DNA from 3 places in the Kineococcus sp. R86509 genome. Region 3 is predicted to be linked to each of the others. Evidence: riboswitches for the same ligand, from Rfam matches in the RefSeq annotation. Region 3 holds a riboswitch; each other region holds the start of a gene.
What was found. A riboswitch is a leader RNA that binds a small molecule or an ion and turns the genes downstream of it on or off. The one in region 3 is predicted to bind S-adenosylmethionine.
Positions count from the first base shown of each region.

Region 1: linked by a shared signal. The riboswitch ahead of SJY07_RS08905 (MFS transporter) and the one ahead of SJY07_RS18575 (FAD/NAD(P)-binding protein) in region 3 are both predicted to bind S-adenosylmethionine.
Region 2: linked by a shared signal. The riboswitch ahead of SJY07_RS21660 (O-acetylhomoserine aminocarboxypropyltransferase/cysteine synthase family protein) and the one ahead of SJY07_RS18575 (FAD/NAD(P)-binding protein) in region 3 are both predicted to bind S-adenosylmethionine.

Region 1 is NZ_JAXHCE010000001.1:1,854,366-1,860,695, forward strand. It holds gene SJY07_RS08900 (LLM class flavin-dependent oxidoreductase) at 1-1,079, opposite strand, end outside; gene SJY07_RS08905 (MFS transporter) at 1,076-2,404, opposite strand; SAM riboswitch class I at 2,414-2,502, opposite strand; gene SJY07_RS08910 (SGNH/GDSL hydrolase family protein) at 2,588-3,379, shown strand; gene SJY07_RS08915 (alpha/beta hydrolase) at 3,459-4,553, shown strand; gene SJY07_RS08920 (electron transfer flavoprotein subunit alpha/FixB family protein) at 4,567-5,538, opposite strand; gene SJY07_RS08925 (electron transfer flavoprotein subunit beta/FixA family protein) at 5,535-6,330, opposite strand, start outside.
Region 2 is NZ_JAXHCE010000001.1:4,447,178-4,453,507, reverse strand. It holds gene SJY07_RS21670 (alpha/beta hydrolase) at 1-333, shown strand, start outside; gene SJY07_RS21665 (LLM class flavin-dependent oxidoreductase) at 347-1,657, opposite strand; gene SJY07_RS21660 (O-acetylhomoserine aminocarboxypropyltransferase/cysteine synthase family protein) at 1,659-2,972, opposite strand; SAM riboswitch class I at 3,100-3,186, opposite strand; gene SJY07_RS21655 (NtaA/DmoA family FMN-dependent monooxygenase) at 3,260-4,579, shown strand; gene SJY07_RS21650 (class I SAM-dependent methyltransferase) at 4,590-5,468, shown strand; gene SJY07_RS21645 (phosphotransferase) at 5,458-6,285, opposite strand; gene SJY07_RS21640 (LLM class F420-dependent oxidoreductase) at 6,328-6,330, opposite strand, start outside.
Region 3 is NZ_JAXHCE010000001.1:3,798,393-3,804,722, reverse strand. It holds gene SJY07_RS18590 (LLM class flavin-dependent oxidoreductase) at 1-817, shown strand, start outside; gene SJY07_RS18585 (NtaA/DmoA family FMN-dependent monooxygenase) at 826-2,145, shown strand; gene SJY07_RS18580 (RimK family alpha-L-glutamate ligase) at 2,129-3,055, opposite strand; SAM riboswitch class I at 3,118-3,212, shown strand; gene SJY07_RS18575 (FAD/NAD(P)-binding protein) at 3,377-5,350, shown strand; gene SJY07_RS18570 (amino acid ABC transporter permease) at 5,347-6,303, shown strand; gene SJY07_RS18565 (amino acid ABC transporter ATP-binding protein) at 6,300-6,330, shown strand, end outside.

The sequences.
Region 1 (6,330 bases), 1.9 Mb from region 3:
TGCGCGAGGTCGTCGATCGTCCACTCCCGGTCGGGGTCGTTCGTGAAGCTCGCCAGGGCGGACCGGTTCGCGTCGGTGGTCACGTGCTGCAGGGTCTCGTCGGCGGCGCGACCGGCGAGGTCGACGCCCGTCCACCCCCCGAACAACGCGAGGGCGGCCTCGCGGCTGGCGTGTTCGCGGTAGTCGGCGAGCAGCGCGTGCGCCTCCTCGTCGCTGCTGCGGACGACCGTGGTGAGGCCGGCGAGGACCTGCACCGACCGCGGGTCGCGACCGGCGCGTTCGACCTGCTCGCGCAGGGAGTCGACGGACCTGCGGGCGATCTTCGCGGTCGGCGCGATGATGAACACGCACTCCGCGTGCCTGGCCGCGAACTCCTGCCCGCGGGGCGAGGACCCCGCCTGGAAGATCACCGGCGTCCGTTGCGGTGAGGGTTCGCAGAGGAACGCCCCGGGGACGTCGAAGTACTTCCCGTGGTGGTCGATGTCGTGGACCTTGGCCGGGTCGGCGTAGATCCCGCGCCCGGCGTCGCGGACGACGGCGTCGTCCTCCCAGGAACCCTCCCAGAGCTTGTAGCAGACCTCCAGGTACTCCTCGGCGACCTCGTAGCGCTCGTCGTGGGCGACCTGGGCGGTGAGACCGAGGTTTTTCGCGGCCGAGTCGAGGTAGCCCGTGACGACGTTCCACGCGACGCGGCCGCCGGTGAGGTGGTCCAGCGTCGTGAGCCGGCGGGCCAGGGAGTACGGCTGCTCGTACGTCGTCGTCACCGTGAGACCGAAACCCAGGTTCTCCGTGACCGCGGCCATCGCCGACACGGCGGCGAGCGGGTCGTTGACGGGGACCTGCACGGCGGCGCGGACCGCCGCGTCGCGCGATCCCCCGTGGACGTCGTAGGTGCCGAGGACGTCGGCGAGGAACAGCGCGTCGAAACCCCCGCGCTCGAGGAGTCGGGCGAGGTTCGTCCAGTGCGCGAGGGTCCGGTAGTCCGCGCTACGGTCCTCCGGTCGCGACCACAGCCCCGCGGCCTGGTGGCCGACGCAGGCCATGGCGAAGGCGTTGAGGCGCAACGGTTCAGAACTCAACGGGACAGTCCCTCCAGAGGTCGGTGCGCGGTCTCGCGGGTGAGCGCCGCCGAGATGGTGGTGAGGACGGCGAGGAAGCTCAGGTACCCCGCGACGATCCAGGGCGAACCGTTCCCCGCGGCCAGCAGCGACGCGGCGATGAGCGGGGTCAGACCGCCGCCGAGGACCGCGCCGATGGAGTACCCGAGGGACGCACCGCTGTAGCGGGTGCGGCTGTCGAACTGCTCGGCGAAGAACGCGCCCTGCGCGCCGTACTGGCTGTCGTGACCGAGGTTGATCGCGATGACCATCGCGCCCACGATCAGGACGGTGGAGCCGGTGTCGAGCAGCAGGAACGCGGGCACCGTGAACACCGCGGTGAGGACCGACCCGAACAGGTAGACGGGTTTGCGACCCACCCGGTCCGAGAGCAGACCCCACAACGGGGTGGCGGCGAGGCTCACGACGGAGGCGACGAGGACGGCGAGCAGCCCGACGTCGGCCCCGTCCTCGCGGACGTGGTTGGTCAGGTAGTTCAGCGCGAACACCGTGTAGAGGACGTAGGCGCCGTTCTGGCCCAACCGCATGCCGGTCGTCAGGAGCACCCCGCGCTTGTTCGTCGCCAGCACCTCGGTAACCGGTCGGCGCGACGTGGCGTCGGCCTCGCGCAGCGCGGTGAACGCCGGGGAGTCGGTGACCTTGAGCCGGATGACCAACCCGATGACGACGAGCACGGCGCTGGCCAGGAACGGGATCCGCCACCCCCAGGCGAGGAAGTCCTCGCTCGAGCTCAGGGTGCGGGTGAGCCAGAAACCCCCGCTGGCCAGGACCATGCCGGCCGCGGAACCCATCTGCGGGATCGCGCCGAACAGACCGCGCCGGCCGGTGGGGGCGTGCTCGACGGCGAGCAGGACGGCCCCGCCCCACTCACCCCCGGCCGAGAAACCCTGCAGCAGTCGCGCCGCGACCAGCAGGACCGGGGCCCACACCCCGATCCGGTCGTGGGTGGGGAGCAGACCGATGGCCGCCGTGGAGATCCCCATGACCAGCAACGAGGCCACGAGGACCGCCTTGCGGCCCACCCGGTCGCCGATGTGACCGGCCACCGCACCGCCGAGGGGGCGGGCGGCGAAACCCACGGCGTAGGTGGCGAACGCGGCGATCACGCCGACCGCGCCACCGACGTTCGGGAAGAACAGCGGGCCGAGGACGATCGCCGCGGCCGTGCCGTAGAGGTAGTAGTCGTACCACTCGATGGTGGTGCCGACGAAGCTCCCCAGCGCCGCCCGGCGGCGGACGAGGGGTTCGCTGGGCGTCGCGAGGACGGTGTCGTGCAGGGTGCTCACAGAACGGTTCTCCCATCGGTCCTGGCGGTAGCACCTTCCCCGCGGGGTGGTTGCTGCGACGTCGACGAGCCAGGTCTCTCGGTCGCTCTGGATGGCTGGGGCGAACCTACGACGGGGGCGCGCACCAGGCAAACCGGGACCCGGTCCCGAGCGCGGGGCGCGCGCCGGTGCCACAGTGGGCGGGTGAGCTTCCCGCGGGCCCGCTCCCCGCGCACCTCCCGGACCGTCGCCCTCCTGCTGGCCGTCTGCGCGGCCGCCTGCGCCGGTCCCGACGACGCCGCCTCGTCCTCCGCCCCCCTGCGCCTGCTGTCCCTGGGCGACTCCGTGCCGGCGGGGGACGTCTGCGGCTGCACCGCGTTCCCGGACCTGGTCGCCGACGGCCTCGCGCCCGAGGGCGAGGCCGACGTGGTGCAGCGGGCCAGCGGCGGCGCGACCTCGACCGACGTCGACTCCGTCCTGCAGCAGCTCTCGGCGGACGAGGGACCCCGGCTCGGTGCGCCGGACGTCGTGCTCCTGCAGGCCGGGGCCAACGACCTCGTGCAACAGGTCGACCTCGCGACCTCCACCGCGGGAGCCGTCGACACCGACGCGACGATCGAGCGGGTGGTGGCGACGCTGGCGGGAACCGTCGACGAGCTCAGGGCCACCGGGGCCCGGGTCGTGGTCCTCGACTACTGGGCCGTCGGCCTGGACGGCGAGGTCGCCGAGCAGGAGTACACCCCGGCCGAGCTGCACGACCAGGTCGCCCTGACCGACGCCTTCGACGACCGCCTCGCTGCCGCGGTGGGGAGCAAGGCGCTCTTCGTGGACCTGCGTCCGGTGTTCCACGGCGTCGACGGGACCGGCGACCCCACGACGCTGCTCGCCGCGGACGGCGACCACCCCGACGCCGCCGGGCACCGGGCCATCGCGGACGCCGTGCTGGACGTGCTCGCCGGCTCGGAGGGTGCTGCCGGTTCGCCGGGAGATCGCTGAGAAAGGGCACTCCTCCGCCTGTGGTGACCGATGGTGGTCCCGGCGCACCACGCGCCGGTTCTGGCACGGGGGGTGTGGGGTGGGTCTCGACGATCCGCTGACGAGGTGGATCGCCATCGGCGTCGCAGTGGTGGCCACGGTGGCGCTGGTCGTCTGCTGGCGGGGGCTGGCCCGGCGGGGGTTCCTCGCCGTCCTGGGACGCTCGGTGGCCCTGCTCGGGGTCAACGTGAGCGTCCTCATGGCCGTCTTCCTCGTCGTCAACGCCCAGTTCGGCCTGTTCTCGGACTGGGCGGACCTCCTCGGGACCCAGCAGGTCGTCACGACCACGCAGGCCAGCGGGTCGGCCACCGCCCAGGCGTCCGAGGCCGCCCCCGTCCGTCTCGACGGCTACGACGGGAGGGTCTGGCGGGCCCAGGTCCCCGGTCCCCGCTCCGGCACCACGGCCGAAGCCCTGGTGGTCCTGCCCACCGGGTACGGCACCACTCCCGCCCCGGCCGGGGGGTACCCCGTCATCGAGGCCTTCCACGGCTACCCGGGGACCCCGGAGCAGTGGCTCGACGCGATGCACCTGCTGCCCTCGCTGGACGCCGCGGTCACCGCGCACCAGCTGGCCGCGTCCGTGGTGGTCATCCCGACCCTGGAGGTGCCCGCCGGGCGCGACACGGAGTGCGTCGACGGTGGGGACGGGCAGCCGAAGCTGGAGACCTGGCTGTCGCAGGACGTCCCGGACTACGTCGAACAGCACTACACGGTGAGCAGGCAGGCGAGGTCGTGGGCCACCATCGGGCTGTCCATGGGTGGGTGGTGCGCCAACGAGATGGCCATGCTGCACCCCGACCGCTTCAGCGCAGCGATCGCCTTCGGCGGCTACTCACGCCTCGACCTGGGGTCCTGGAAGCCGTTCTCCGCGGACAGCCCCCCGGCGAAGCGCTACGACCTCGTCGCCCTCGCGAAGCAGAACCCGCCGGCCGTGCGGTTGTGGGCGCTGGCGTCGAAGGAGGACGGGTTGTCCTGGCCGAGCACCCAGGCGCTCGCGAGCGCGGTGCACGGGCCCACCACGATGACCCTCGTCACCCAGCAGCAGGGCGGTCACCGGACCAGCATCTGGGCGGGCATCGTCCCGCAGGCGCTGACCTGGCTGGGGTCGGCGCCGGGGTTCGCGCCGGCGACCTGACGCCGCCCCGCGGTCAGGGGCGGCGGGCCCGCAGCTCCGCCACGAGCGCGGGGACGACCTCGCCGAGGTCGCCGACGATCCCGTAGTCGGCGAACTCGAAGATCGGGGCGTCGGGGTCGTTGTTGACGGCGACGACCGTGCCGGCCGCGTCCATCCCCCCGCGGTGGTGGACGGCGCCGGAGACGCCGAGGCCGATGTAGAGGCGGGGCGAGATGGTCACGCCGGTCTGCCCGACCTGGGCCTCGTGCCCGATCCAGCCCTCGTCGGTGGCGACGCGGGTCGCGCCGACGGCCGCGCCGAGGACGTCGGCGAGCTCCTCGACCCCGGAGAAGTCCCCGTCGACACCGCGGCCGCCGACCACGACGACCTCGGCCTCGGCCAGCGCCGGCCGGTCGCCGGTGGGCCGCTTCGTGCGGGAGACGACGGTGACCGCCCTGGCCGCCGCGGAGGCCGCGACGGTGTGCTCGACGAGAGTCGTGTCGGCGGGGACGGCGAGCGGCGCGGCCGGCACGACGTTCGGGGCCAGCGCGACGACGGCGAGCCGGCCCGTCGCGGCGCAGGCGGTGTCCCAGGACCCGGCGAGGACGCTCTTGCGGGCGACCCACCGACCGTCCTCGACGGCGACCGAGGCGGCCCCGGTGACGACCCCGGCGCCGGCGCGGACGGCGAGCCGGGCCGCGACCTCCTTGCCCTCGAACGTCGAGGCGACGAGCAGCAGCGACGGTTCGACGGCGGTGATCACCGTCTGCAGGGCGTCGACGACGGAGGCCGTCAGCTGGGCGTCGGCCCCGTCGACGTGGACCTGGTGGAGCGTCGCGGCGCCGTGCGCGGCGAGGAGCTCCGTCTGCGGCGACTCCCCCACCCAGACCGCGTGCACGACGACACCACCGGAAGCGCTCGTGAGGTCGCGCGCGAGGGTCAGCAGTTCCAGCGCGGTGGGGCGGACGGCGCCGTCGGCGTGGTCCACGAGAACCAGGACGTTCACTGGAAACCCTTCTGCGACAGGTAGTCCACCAGGGCGGGAACGGTCTCCGCGTCCCCGGTCACGACGATCCGGTCGGGTCGTTCGGGGCGCGGCTGCGCGTGCACGAGCGTCGTGGCGGAGCCGGCGGACCCGACCGTGGCCGGGTCGAGAGCGAGGTCGGCGAGCGTCCACGACGTCACGGGTGCCTTGCGGGCGGCCATGATTCCCTTGAAGTTCGGGAAGCGGGCGCGGAAGGCCTGGTCGGTGACGGAGAGCACCGCGGGCGCGGGGGCGGTGAGGACCTCGACGTCGGTGGACGTCTCGCGCTGCACCCGCACCACACCCTCGCTGAGGGTGATCTCGTCGGCCAGGGTCAGCTGCGGCCACCCGAGCAGTTCCGCGAGCGCCGCGGGGACCAGGGACGTGAGCCCGTCGAGCGCGGCCATCCCGGCGACCACCAGGTCGACGGGGTCCTCCGCGTGCAGCTTGGCGATCGCCGCGGCGAGGATCCGGGCGGTGGCGATGGCGTCGGAGCCGGCGACGGCCTCGTCGCTGACGTGCACGGCGGTGGACGCGCCCATCGCGAGCCCGCGGCGCAGCGCCTCGACCGCGGGCGCCGGGCCGAGGGTCAGGACGGTGACGTCGTGGCCCTCACCGGGGAAGCCCGCGGCCTCGGCCGTGCGCAGCCCGGCTTCGAGGGCGTCCTCGTCGAGCTCGTTGAGGGTGTCGTCGTCGCCGCCCCGGACCAGGCGCCCGTCGTCCCCCAGGGAGCGGGGCGACTGGATGTCGGGGACGTGCTTGACGCAGACGACG
Region 2 (6,330 bases), 650 kb from region 3:
CTGCACGACCTCCGCCCGAACTTCGTGGTCGCGAAGTCGCTGACCACGCTGGCCCTGCCCGTGGCCGCGGACCTGGCGCTCGCGGGGATCTGGCTGACCCCGCTGCTGGACGAACCGGCGGTGGGGCTCGCCGCCGCCCGCTCGCACGCGCACACCCTGCTCGTCGGCGGGACGGCCGACCCGTCGTGGAACCGGACCCTGGCTCACGAGAGCGACCGCGAGGTCCTCGAGTTCGTCGGCGCCGACCACGTCCTGGAGTTCCCCGGGGACCCCGCGGCGACCGCCGACGCCCTGGACCGGTTGCGCGCCGGGGTGCGCGAATTCCTGGGCTAGAACTCGAACGGGGCTAGAAGTCGAAGAGGTTGCCCCGCAACCCGCCGCCGCCGTACCCGCTGCGCAGGATCCCCCGCCGGCGCAGCACCGGGACGAGGTCGTCCAGGAACCGGTGCAACGTCACCGGGTGCAGGTCTCCGGAGAGCAGGAACCCGTCGTTGTCGGCGTCCGCACCGAACTCCTCCACGAGGTCGGCGAACTCCTCCGCCGTCCCGACCAACCCGCTGCGGTCGCCGAGACGCCCCTTGCGGGCCTTGCGGGCCAGCAGTTCCCGCAGCGGGGCGTCCGGGGTGTCCCCGCGCAACGCGGTGAGGGTGCCGAGCGAGACGTGGTCGCCGAACACCGCGGGATCGATGGGCGCGTCCAGCGGGAGGGCCGTGAGGTCGGTCTCGAGGTCGCTGGACCAGGCGAGCGCCACCTCGTGCAGGACGGCGTCGGAGGCGTGGCGGGAGGCAGCGACGACCCGGTCGGCTTCCTCCCGGCTGGCGAGCAGTTCCGGTTTGACGACGAACAGCACGCGGACGTCCGCGGGTTTGCGACCGGCGAGCGCGGCGGCCGCCAGCACCTTCGCCCGGTAGGCCCGCACCTCCTCGACCTGCAGCGGCGCCAGCGCCAGCTGCACGTCGGAACGCGACCCGGCGAAACCCAGGCCGCGCGCGGAACCCCCGGGCGAGACGACCACCGGGTCCCCGCCGTCGAAGGGCAGCGCGTTCAGCGGTCCGTCGAGGCGGAAGTGCTCCCCCCGGTGCTGGAACGCGTCGATCTTCGACCCGTCGGCGAAGTGCCCGGTCTCGGCGTCCGCGACGAGGGCGTCCGCGTCCCAGCTGTGCCACAACCGGCGGACGACGTCGATCCACTCCTCGGCGCGGTCGTAGGCGACGTCGTGCGCGACGGGTTCGAGTCCGACGTGGCGGGCGCTGCCGACGTCGGTCACCAGGTTGATCCCGAACCGGTCGCCGGAGAGGTGCTGCAGGGTCGCGGCCTGCCGGGCGGCGAGGTAGGGCGGGGTGATCCCCGCGTTGATCGTGGGGACGACGCCGAGGTGCCGGGTCGCCGCGAACAGGTACGGGGCGAGCAGCAGCGGGTCGTGCTTGGGCCCGCCGTAGGCGGCGCGGACCCGCAGGTCGAGGGTGTCGGGGTTGCCGAGCGAGATGGCGTCCTCGATGACCACGAGGTCGAAACCCGCGCGTTCGAGGTCGCGGACCGCGTGGGCGTAGAGGTCGGGACGCGTCCAGTCGTCGTTCCACGCCTGGTAGTCCCGGCCCCAGCCCTGCGGGCCGAAACCCCGGGAGAAGAAGTACCCGAAGTGCTGCAGGCGCGTCACCTCAGACCGCCACCGGGAGCTCGGCGGGAACCGTGGCGGCGAGGGCGAGCTCCAGGTCGGCGAGCAGGTCCTCGGGTTCCTCCAGCCCGATCGAGAGCCGCACCAGTCCCGGCCAGATCCCGGCGGCGAGGCGTTCGGCCTCGGTGCGGTGGGCGTGCGTCGTGCTCCCCGGGTGGATGACCAGCGAGCGGACGTCGCCGACGTGGGTTATCCGGGTGAACAGCTCGACGGCGTCGACGAAGCGTTGCGCCGCAGCCCGTCCACCCTCGAGGGTGAAGGAGAACACCGCGCCGCTGCCCCGCGGCAGCAACCGCTGCGCGACCGCGGAGGTCCCGTGGCCGGGGAGTCCTGCGTGGTCGACGCTCACGACCTCCGGACGCGCCGCCAACCAGCGGGCGAGTTCCAGGGCCGTCGACGTCTGGCGCGCCACCCGCAACGACAGGGTCTCCAGGCCCTGCTGGACCAGGAAGGCGTTGAACGGGGAGATCGTCGGCCCGAACCGCGAGGCGACGACGGCCCGGGTGTGCTCGACGTAGGCCCGTCGCGGCCCGTGCGCCTCGACCCAGCTGACCCCGGCGAGGACGTTCGCCGGAGCGGTCAGGTGGTCGAACCCGCTCCAGTCGAACGAACCGCCCGTGACGATCGCGCCACCCAGGGCCGCCCCGTGCCCGGCGAGGAACTTGCTCGCGGAGTGCACGACGACGTCGGCGCCGTGGTCGAGGGGGCGCAACAGGTAGGGCGTGGCGAAGGTGTTGTCGACGACGAGCGGGATGCCGTGCCGGTGGGCCACGGCGGCGACGACGGGCACGTCGAGGACGACGTTCTTCGGGTTCGCGATCGACTCGGCGAAGAACACCCGGGTCTCGGGGCGCACCGCCGCCTCCCACGCCGCGGGGTCGGTGCTGTCGGCGACGAAGTCGACGGTGATCCCGAGCCGGCCGAAGTTGTCCACGAGCAGGCCGCGAGACCCCTCGTAGAGGTCCCCCGCGGCGACGACGTGGTCGCCGGCGCCGAGGACGCCGAGCAGGGCCACCGTGATCGCGGCCTGGCCGGTGCCGACGACGATCGCGTCGCTGCCGTGCTCGAGGACGGCGAGGCGCTGCTCCAGCGCCGTCGTCGTGGGGTTGGCCATCCGGGTGTAGACGTAGCCGTCGTCCTCACCGGCGAAGCGGGCACGCGCTTGCTCGAAGTCGTCGAAGACGAAACCGGCGGTCAGGTGGACGGGGGTGACGCGGGAACCGGTCGCGGGGTCGGGTGAGGAACCGGCGTGGACCTGCTGGGTGGCGAAACCGTGCTGGGACGGGACGTGCGGCATCGACGGAACCTTCCGGGGAGCGTGAACGGGGGACCTGGCGGGCGTTCAGGCCCGACAGGTCATCCCGGCGCTGCGCAGGAGGTCGATCACGAGACGGCGCGTCAGGCGGTGTTCAGGCACGGAGCTTCTCCCATCGGTCCTGGCGGAAGCACCAACCCGAAGGCGGTTGCTGCGGCGTCGACGAGCCAGGTCTCTCGGCCGCTCTGGATGGCTCCTCCAGTGAACGGTGACCGCGGGTCCCGTGTCAAGCGCTTCACCCGGTCGGGGCGCAGGTAGCGTGCCCGCTCGTGATCCTCACCGCGATGCTCTTCTACCCCGGGGGCGAGCACCTCACGAGCTGGCGGCTCCCGGGCGGGCGCCCGGACGACTACCTCACCCACGGCTACTACGAGGACTTCGCCCGCACCGCGGAGCGCGGCGGGTTCACGGCGTTGTTCTACGCCGACGAGCTCTACGTGTGGGACCGCTTCCCCTCCGGGGTCGAGCACGTCGCCAACGTCCGCCCGGAACCCTTCGGGCTCCTGGGCGCGCTCACCCGCAGCACGGAACGCATCGGGCTGGTCGCCACCGTCTCCACGACGTGGAACCAGCCCTTCCACACCGCCCGTCAGGTCGGTTCGCTGGACTTCCTGAGCTCGGGGCGGGCCGGGTGGAACCTGGTGACCTCGGCCAGCGACGAGGAGGCGCGCAACTTCGGTCTCGACGTGAACCTGGACCACGCCGCGCGCTACCGCCGGGCGGGCGAGTACGTCGAGGTCGTGCAGGGCCTGTGGGACAGCTGGGACGACGACGCGATCCGGCCCGACGTCACCTCGGGCCGCTACGCCGACCCGGCGGGGATGCACGTCCTCGACCACGAGGGTGAGTTCTTCCGCGTCCGCGGTCCGCTGAACCTGCCCCGCCCGCCGCAGGGCCACCCGGTGCTGTTCCAGGCCGGTTCCTCCGAGGACGGCCGCCGGTTGGCCGGGAAGCACGCCGAAGCGGTCTTCGTCCCCGGCAGCGCCCCGCTGCAGGGCGCTCGGAAGCTCGCCGACGACTACAAGCGCCGCGCCGCGGACAACGGCCGCGACCCCGCCCACCTCAAGGTCCTCCCCGCCCTCTCCCCCGTCCTCGGCGAGACGCCGGAACGCGCCCTCGAACGGGTGGACGAGATCGAGGCGCTGACCCCGGACCGCCTCAGCCTCGACTGGCTCTCCCACCACCTCGGGGTCGACCTGTCGGGCCACCCCCTCGACGAACGGTTCGAGTTCGACTTCAGCGGCGGGTCGAACCAGGTGCAGACGGTGTTCGAGGGGGTCCGCAAGCTCATGGAGCGGCAGTCGGACCCGGAGCGGTTCACGGTGCGCGACCTGTACCGGACGATGCTGCGCCGCCGGTTCCTGCCCGGGACGCCCGAGCAGGTCGCGGACTGGATGGTGGAACGCTTCGAGAACGGGGCCGCCGACGGTTTCACCCTCGCGTTCTCCTCCGTCCCCGCGGGGCTCGAGGAGTTCGTCGAGCAGGTGGTGCCGCTGCTCGTGCGACGTGGTGCGCTGCCGCCGGAACTGCCCGCGGCGACCCTGCGCGAGAACATGGGGCTGCCCGTCCCGCCGAGTCGCTACGCCTGAGAGGCCCGCCATGGCCGACGCCGTCCACGAACACCCGCTCGCCGTCCTGCTCGGGATCGAGGGGCTCGCCCTGCAGCGGGCCACCACGGGCCACGGCCGGCACGGCCGGGAGTTCGTCGAACGCCGCCTCGCCGAGGTGCGCCGGCTGCTCGACGACCCCCGGTTGCGCGACGGTCTCGACGTGGCCCGGGTCCCCCCGGGTGAGGGGTACGCCGAGTGGTCGCGGCGCTACGACGTCCCCAACACCGCCTTCGGCGACGCCGACGTGATCCTGCCCTGGCTCGACGACCTCGCTCCGGGAGACGCCCTCGACCTGGCCTGCGGGACGGGCCGCTGGTGCGCCGAGCTGGCGACCCGCGGACACCGGGTCACCGGCGTGGACGGTTCCCCGGAGATGCTGGCGCTGGCCGGGGTCGCAGGAGTCGAGTTCCTCCCGGGCGACCTGCACGCGGTCCCGGTGGGCGACGCCTCGTCCGACGTGGTGGTCTGCGCCCTGGCCCTCTCCCACGTCCCCGACCTCTCCCCGGTCTTCGCGGAGTTCGCCCGCGTCCTGCGCCCCGGCGGGACCCTCGTCGTCTCCGACGTCCACCCCGACCGGATCCGCCGGGGCTCGATCCCGTCCTCCCCCGGCCCCCGGGGGGAGGCGCGGCGCATCGAGGGTTTCGTGCACCCCGTCGGCACCCAGCTGCGCGCCGCGCTCTCCGCCGGGTTGCGGGTGCTCGACTGCGTCGAACCCGTACCGTCCGGGTCCACGGCCGGTCGACCCGGCCAGGACGGTCCGGGGACCTGGAACGAGTGGCCGTGGTCGCTGGAGGCGCTCGTCCCCGAGGCGAGCGACGCCGCCTACCTCGGGCAGCCCGCGCTGGTGGTGTGGCGGTTCACCCGGTGAGCGCCCGCAGCTGCGCGATCCACTCCCGGCCGAGTTCCCGCCCGTTCGGCAGCTCGTCGTCGCGGTCCCAGCGCCACGTCGTGACGATGGCGAGCACCAGCGCCCGGCAGTCCCGGAGCAGCTCGGGGTCGAGTCCCGGGTAGTGGTCGGCGACGTCGTCGGGCGCGTGGGCGAGGTCGAACTCGACCGGTCCGCGACAGCACGTCTCCAGGTCGACGAACCGTGGTCCCGACTCCGTGGCCAGCACGTTCCCCTCATGCGGCTCCCCGTGGATCACCTGCTCGGGGCCGCGGCCGGCGACGTCGCGCAACCGGGTGAGGATGGCCGCCAGGAACGTGCGGTCGACCTCGGGGACCTCCGGGGTGCGGTCCCGGTCGGCGAGCAGTCGAGACGCCCGGTCGACCCGTTCGGTGACGTGCGGCACGGCGGTGTACGGCAGGGCGAGCCCTCGCAGGTCCTCGTGCAGCCGCTGCAGCGCCCGGGCGTACTCCCCGACCGAGAGAGGGTGTTCCCGGACGGGGTGGAACTCCCAGAAGGTGACGCCGAACCCGTTCCGGGCGTGGACGCGCGGTCGCACCCGGGGGTCGAGCGCCACTGCGGGGCTCCCGACGGCCGCCAGTCGCCGGGCGAGGTCGACCTCGAAGGCCAGGATCCCGTCGGACTCCGGGGCGACCCGGGCCAGGACGTCGGCGGGCAGCAACCGCAGCGTGAGCTTGTTCGAGTTCTGGAGGACGACGACGTCGCCGACCTCCAGGCCCTCGGACCCGGCGACCGCCGACGCCGCACGCACGGCGTCGGCCGTCTCCGCCGGCTGCATCACGTCACCTCGGACCCGTTGGGGAGCAACCGGTCTCCGAGCTCA
Region 3 (6,330 bases):
CTTCCTCGCCGGGACCACCGACACGATCGGTCTGCTGCCGGTCGCCGCGACCACCTACTCCGAACCGTTCCACGTGGCGGCGCAGATCGCGTCGCTGGACCACTCCAGCGCCGGCCGCGCCGGCTGGATCGCGACGACGTCCACCCCCGCCGTGGCCCGGACGGTGAACCTCCCCGTGCTCGACGACCCGCAGGCGGAACTCACCGACGTGGTCGGGGCCGTGCGGAGGTTGTGGGACTCCTGGGAGGACGACGCGGTGGTCCGCGACGTCGCCACGGGACGCTACGTCGACCGCGACCGGTTGCACCACGTCGACGTCGTCGCCACCAACTTCTCGGTCAAGGGCCCGCTCACCGTGCCCCGTCCCCCGCAGGGGCAGCCGGTCGTGGCCGCCCACGAACGCGACCTCCTCGACCCGGGCGTGGTCGACGTCGTCCTCACGGGCAGCGAGCGGACCCGGCGCAGCGCCGGTGGTCCGCTGGTCGTGCTCGAGGTCGAGTTCGCCCTCGACACCGCGGCCGCCTCGGGTGCGCAGCGGGTCGAGGCGCTAGACGCCGACGCCCCGGCTCCCGCACGGGGCCGGCTGCGCTGGACGGGGTCCGGTGAGGGCTTCGCGCGGTACCTCTCCGGTCTCGCGGGTTCCGTCGACGGTGTCCGGCTGCACGCCGCCGTCCTCGACGAGGACCTCCGCACGCTGCTGCGCACCACCTTCCCCGCCCTGCGCGTCGCCCGGCTGCTGCAACCACCCGCCGCCGGTGCGACGTTGCGCACCACCCTCGGCCGTCCCCGGCCGGTCAACCACTTCGCGACGGCCTGAGGAGTCCCGTGACCGACCTGCGCTACCCGAACGCCGTCGTCCACTTCGGCGTCTTCTTCCAGGGCGTCAACCACAGCACCATCTGGTCGGACCCCCGCAGCGGATCCCAGATGCACCACTCGACCTTCACGCAGCTGATCCGGACCGCCGAACGCGGACTGTTCGACGCGTTCTTCCTCGGCGAGGGTCTCCGCCTGCGCGAACAGCGGGGCAGGATCCACGACCTCGACGTCGTCGGACGACCCGACGCGCTGACCGAACTCGCCACGCTGGCGGGTCTGACCGACCGCATCGGTCTGGTCGCCACCCAGAACACCACCTACAACGACCCCGCCGACCTGGCCCGCCGCCTCGCGTCCCTGGACGTCCTCTCCGGTGGTCGCGCCGCGTGGAACGTCGTCACGACGGACAACGCCTGGACCGGGGCGAACTTCCGCCGGGGCGGCTACCTCGACCACGCCGACCGCTACGAGCGGGCCGAACGCTTCGTGAACCTGGCCCGACGGGTCTGGGACAGCTGGGACGGGTCGGAGTTCGCCCCCGTGGACTCCGACGACCGCTTCTTCGACGTCGAGATCGCCCCCACCGTCCCCCGCAGCCCGCAGGGTCATCCCGTGATCTTCCAGGCGGGCGACTCACCCGCCGGCCGCGACTTCGCCGCCCGCTCGGCCGACGTGATCTTCTCCGCGCACGGGAGCGACCGCCACGACGCGCTGGCCTTCGCCGACGACGTCCGCCGCCGCGTCGTGGCGGCGGGTCGCCCCGAGGACGACGTCCTCACCTTCCCGGGGACCCAGATCGTCGTCGCCGACACCGAGGGCGAGGTGGAGGAGAAGGCCCGTTGGGTCCTGGAGCAGCAGGTGACCCCCGCGACCGCGCTCTCGCTGGTGGGTCAGGTGTGGGGCGAGGACCTGTCGGGCCACGACCCCGACGGCCCGTTGCCCGCGCACGACCCCGTCATCGCGGACATCGACGGGACCCGGGGCGCCGCGCGACAGGGTCACGACCCCCGGGCGATCGCCCGGGAGTGGCGCCGGGTGGCGGAGGAGAACGAGTTCTCGCTGCGCGAACTCGTGCTGCACACCTCGGCCCGGCGCGGTTTCGCCGGTACGGCCTCGCAGTTGGCCGACGAGCTGACCCTCTGGGTGCGCAGCGGCGCCAGCAGCGGGTTCAACGTCACGCCGTTCCTCGTCCCCAGCGGCCTGGACGACATCGTGGACCAGCTCGTCCCGGCCCTGCAGGAACGGGGCGCCTACCCGACCGCGTACGTCGGGACCACGCTGCGCGAGCACCTGGGTCTGCGACCTCCGCTCACGCGTTGCCGCTGAGGAGCCCGCCGAGGTAGCGGGCGATGGCGCCGGGACCCGACACGGGGGCGACGGCCTCGACCGCGGGGTTGTAGTTCGTGTTGGTGTTGATGTCGTAGGTGACCGTCCGCCCGTCCGCCGTCTCGAGGAACTCGATGCCGGCGATCTCGATGCCGGCCGTCCGCAGCAGTTCCTCGTAGCGGCGGACGAGCGGGTGGTCTCCGGTGATCTCCGTCCGCAGCGCGAACGGGACCACGCCCGGCACCTCGCACGCGTCGGCGGGGCACAGTTCGAAGCTGCCCGCGGAGGTGTCCACGCGCACCGCGTAGACGAAGCGCCCGCCCACGAACTCGGCCCGGGTGACGAACGGTTCGGCCGAGCGGAGGAACTCCTGGAGCAGGGTGATCCCGTCGACCGGTTCCTCGAACTCCGGCGAGGCGACGTGGGCGTCGAAGTCCTCGTGGGAGTCGAAGCGCCGGACGCCGAGGCCCTTGCCGCCCTGGTTGTGCTTGGTGATGAACGGCACCTGCAGTTCCCGGGAGCGTGCCGCCAGGTCCCCTCGGCCGAAGACGGCCAGGGTCCGGGGTACGTCGAACCCGTTGCGGTGCAGCAGCGCGTGTTGGGCGACCTTGCTCACCTCGAGCTCGACGACGTGGGTCCCCCCGACGACCCGGCGGCCCCAGCCCTCGAGCCAGGCGAAGAGGGCCCGGGTGAACTCCTTGGTCTGCCCGTGACCGCGGGTGTGCGCGGACGCGCTGAGCCGCGACCAGTAGACGCCCGGGGCCGGTTCGGCGTCGAGGTCCAGGGACCCGCCGGTCAGCAGGACCTCCTGGAAGGGGACGCCCTCGGCGCGCAGGGCGGCTTCGAAGGGCGGGAACCACTCGGGGTTCTCGTGCACCACGTGGACGCGCGGCTCGGTCGGGATGGTCATGCTCTTCCTCCTGGGTTCGTGAGGAGTTTGGCAACGGGTCTCCTCGTGCGATAGTTTCACACCGTCCATCCAGAGCGACCGAGAGACCTGGCTCGTCGACGTCGCAGCAACCCCCTGAACCTTCAGGCGCGGGTGCTTCCGCCAGGACCGATGGGAGTTCGCGCCGTGAAGGTACCCGAGAAGCGCTTCACACGTCGTCGCCACGTCGACCTCGGTCGACTGCAGTCCGCGGTGTGCGCGGGATCCTGATCCCCCGTCCGCTGCGGTGATCCCGCGGACGGAACCCGGCGTCGTCGTCGACGTGATCATCGGAGTTCCCCCGTGCCCTTCTCCATCCCCATCCCCACCCCCACCCGCGTCCGCAGCCTGTGCATCGTCGGCGCGGGTCCTCGCACCCTCGTCCTGCTGCAACGCCTCGGTGCGCACGCCGGCCCCGAGGACCTCGACGTGCACGTCGTCGATCCCTTCGACTCCGGCGCCGGTCGCACCTGGAGGGAGGCCCAGGACCCCCTGCTGTGGATGAACTCCCGGGCCGCCGACATCACGGTGCTGCCGGACGACTCCGTCACCGGGCTGACCGGACCCGTCACCCGGGGGCCGTCGCTGGCGGACTGGATCCGGGAGAACCGGGCCGAACTGGTCCACGACGCCGCGGCCGCCGGTGAGGACCTGCTGCGCGAGGAGGTCCTGCGCAGCGGGCCGGGTTCCTTCGTCTCCCGCCGGCTCGCGAGCCGCTACCTCGGTGCGGCGTGGCGACGCACGCTCGACGGCCTGCCCCCGAACCTGCGGGTCCACCGCCACGCGCGCACGGTCCTCGACGTCCTCGACGCGGACGACGGACGTCAGCGGGTGCAGCTCGCCGGCCCCGGGGAACCGCTGACCGTCGACGTCGTGCTGCTCGTCCAGGGACACCTGGACGTCCGCCCGGGTCCCCGCGAGCGGAAGCTGGAGACGTTCGCCCGCAGCCACGGCCTCGCCTACGTCCGTCCCGGCTACACGACCGACCAGGACCTGGACGTGCTGCGGCCGGGCGCCGACGTCGTCGTCGTGGGGATGGGTCTCGCCTTCGTCGACCTGGTGGTGCTGCTCACCGAGGGCCGCGGGGGCCGGTTCGAGGAACTCCCCGAGGGCCACCTCCGGTACCACCCCAGCGGAGCGGAACCGCGCCTCTTCGCCGGGTCGCGTCGGGGGGTTCCCCACCGCTCGAAGATCGGGTACCCGGCGCCGGCGGGCCTGGGTCTGCCCCACCACTACAGCGCGAGGGTCGTCGAGGAGCGGTTCGGGAGCGCGGAACTCGACCTGCGCTCGGACCTCTGGCCGTTGATCGTCAAGGAGATGGCCGGGGCGCACTACCGGGAACTGTTCCGCACCCACCGGGAACGGACCGTCCTGGCGCCCGCCGAGTTCGACGCCCGGTTCGCCCGGTCGCCCTGGGGCAGCGCGGAACTGGACCACCTGGTGGAACGCGCCGTACCCGACCCGCGCGACCGGTTCGACGTGACCGCACTGGACCGTCCGCTCGAGGGCTGGTGGGGGACGTCGGGGGACGAGGTCCACGAACGCGTCCTGCGCCACCTCGAGGACGACCGGGAACGACGGGCCGACCCGGCGCACTCCCCGGACGCGGCAGCCCTGGCCGCGCTACTGTCCGCGTACGTGGTGACCCTCGGCCTGCACTCCGCGGGCCGGTTGAACGCACGATCCACGGCGCTCGACCTCGACGGCTGGTGGCACGGGTTCTTCAGCTACGTGGCCAGCGGTCCCCCGCCCGAGCGGTTGCGGCAGATGTCGGCCCTGGCCCGCGCGGGGGTCCTGAGGTTCCTCGGGGCCGACGTGCACGTCGAGCCGGACCCGGAGGCCGGCGTGTTCCTCGCCTCCTCGGCCAGTGGTCCGCACCAGGTGCGGGCACGGGGTCTCGTCGAGGCCCGGTTGCCGGTACCGGACCTGGAGCGGACCTCCGACGTCCTGCTCACCCGGTTGCGCGAGCGCGGTGAGGTCCGGGCCCACGAACTGGTGGACGGCGAGGTGCGGTGGTCCAACGGGCGCCTCGTCGTCGACGGAGGCGGGCGCCTGGTGCAGGCGGACGGCTCCGTCCACCCCCGCCGTTTCGCGACCGGCGCCTGGGTGGCCGGTGAGGCGGCGGCCGCTGCCTTCGCCCGACCACGATCGAACGCCGAGCTCTTCCGACGCAGCGACCGCCTGGCCGCGGAACTGCTCCGTGCTGCGGGTTCCGTCCCGACCGCACGACGACCTGTCGAGATCCGCAGCGAACTCCCTGGAGAACGAGGACGATGAGCGAGACCACCCGACCGACCCGGGCACCGGCGCCCGTGCTGACCGTTCCGCCCGCGGTCAGGGTCCTGCCCGCCCGTCACCCCTGGCGCTGGGTCGCCACCGCCGTCGTGGCGGTGCTCGCCGCGATGGCGGTCCACGCGCTGGTCGCGAACCCCGTCTGGGAGTGGCCCACGGTGGGTCGGTTCCTGTTCTCCGCCACGATCCTGCGGTCGCTGTGGTTCACGGTGGAGCTGACGCTCGTGGGGACGGCGATCGGCCTGGTCCTGGGGACCGTGCTGGCCCTCATGCGCATGTCCGACAACCCGCTGCTCACCGGGGTCAGCTTCACCTACATCAGCGTCTTCCGCTCGGTGCCGCTGATCCTGCAACTGCTCTTCTGGTACAACCTCGCGATCCTCTACGAGCGGATCGGCGTCGGGATCCCGTTCGGCCCGCAGTTCTGGTCGATCGGGACCCAGGACCTCATCGGCCCGGTGACCGCCGCCTGCCTCGGGCTCGGGTTGCACCAGGCCGCGTACTTCGCCGAGATCGTCCGGTCCGGGTTCCTCGCGATCGACCCCGGTCAGCGGGAGGCCGCGGCCGCGCTGGGGATCCCCCGGGGGCGGCAGTTCTGGCGGATCCAGTTGCCGCAGGCGTTGCGCATCATCGTCCCCACCACCGGGAACGAGATCATCGGGCTGCTCAAGGGGACCTCGGTCGTCTACATCATGGCGCTGCCCGAGCTCTTCTACCAGGTGCAGGTCGTGTACTCCCGGACCGGCAGGGTCATCCCGCTGCTCGTAGTGGCCGCGGTCTGGTACTTCGTCCTCACCAGTGCCCTCTCGGTGCTGCAGTGGTTCGTGGAACGCCACTACGGACGGGGCAGTTCCCGCTCGCAGGACGACCTCCCCCTGGTGGTGCTCCTCCGTTCCGTCCGCGGCGCCCGCGCCCGCCGACTGGAGGCCTCGCGATGAGCACGTCCACCCCGCCCCGTCCCGTCG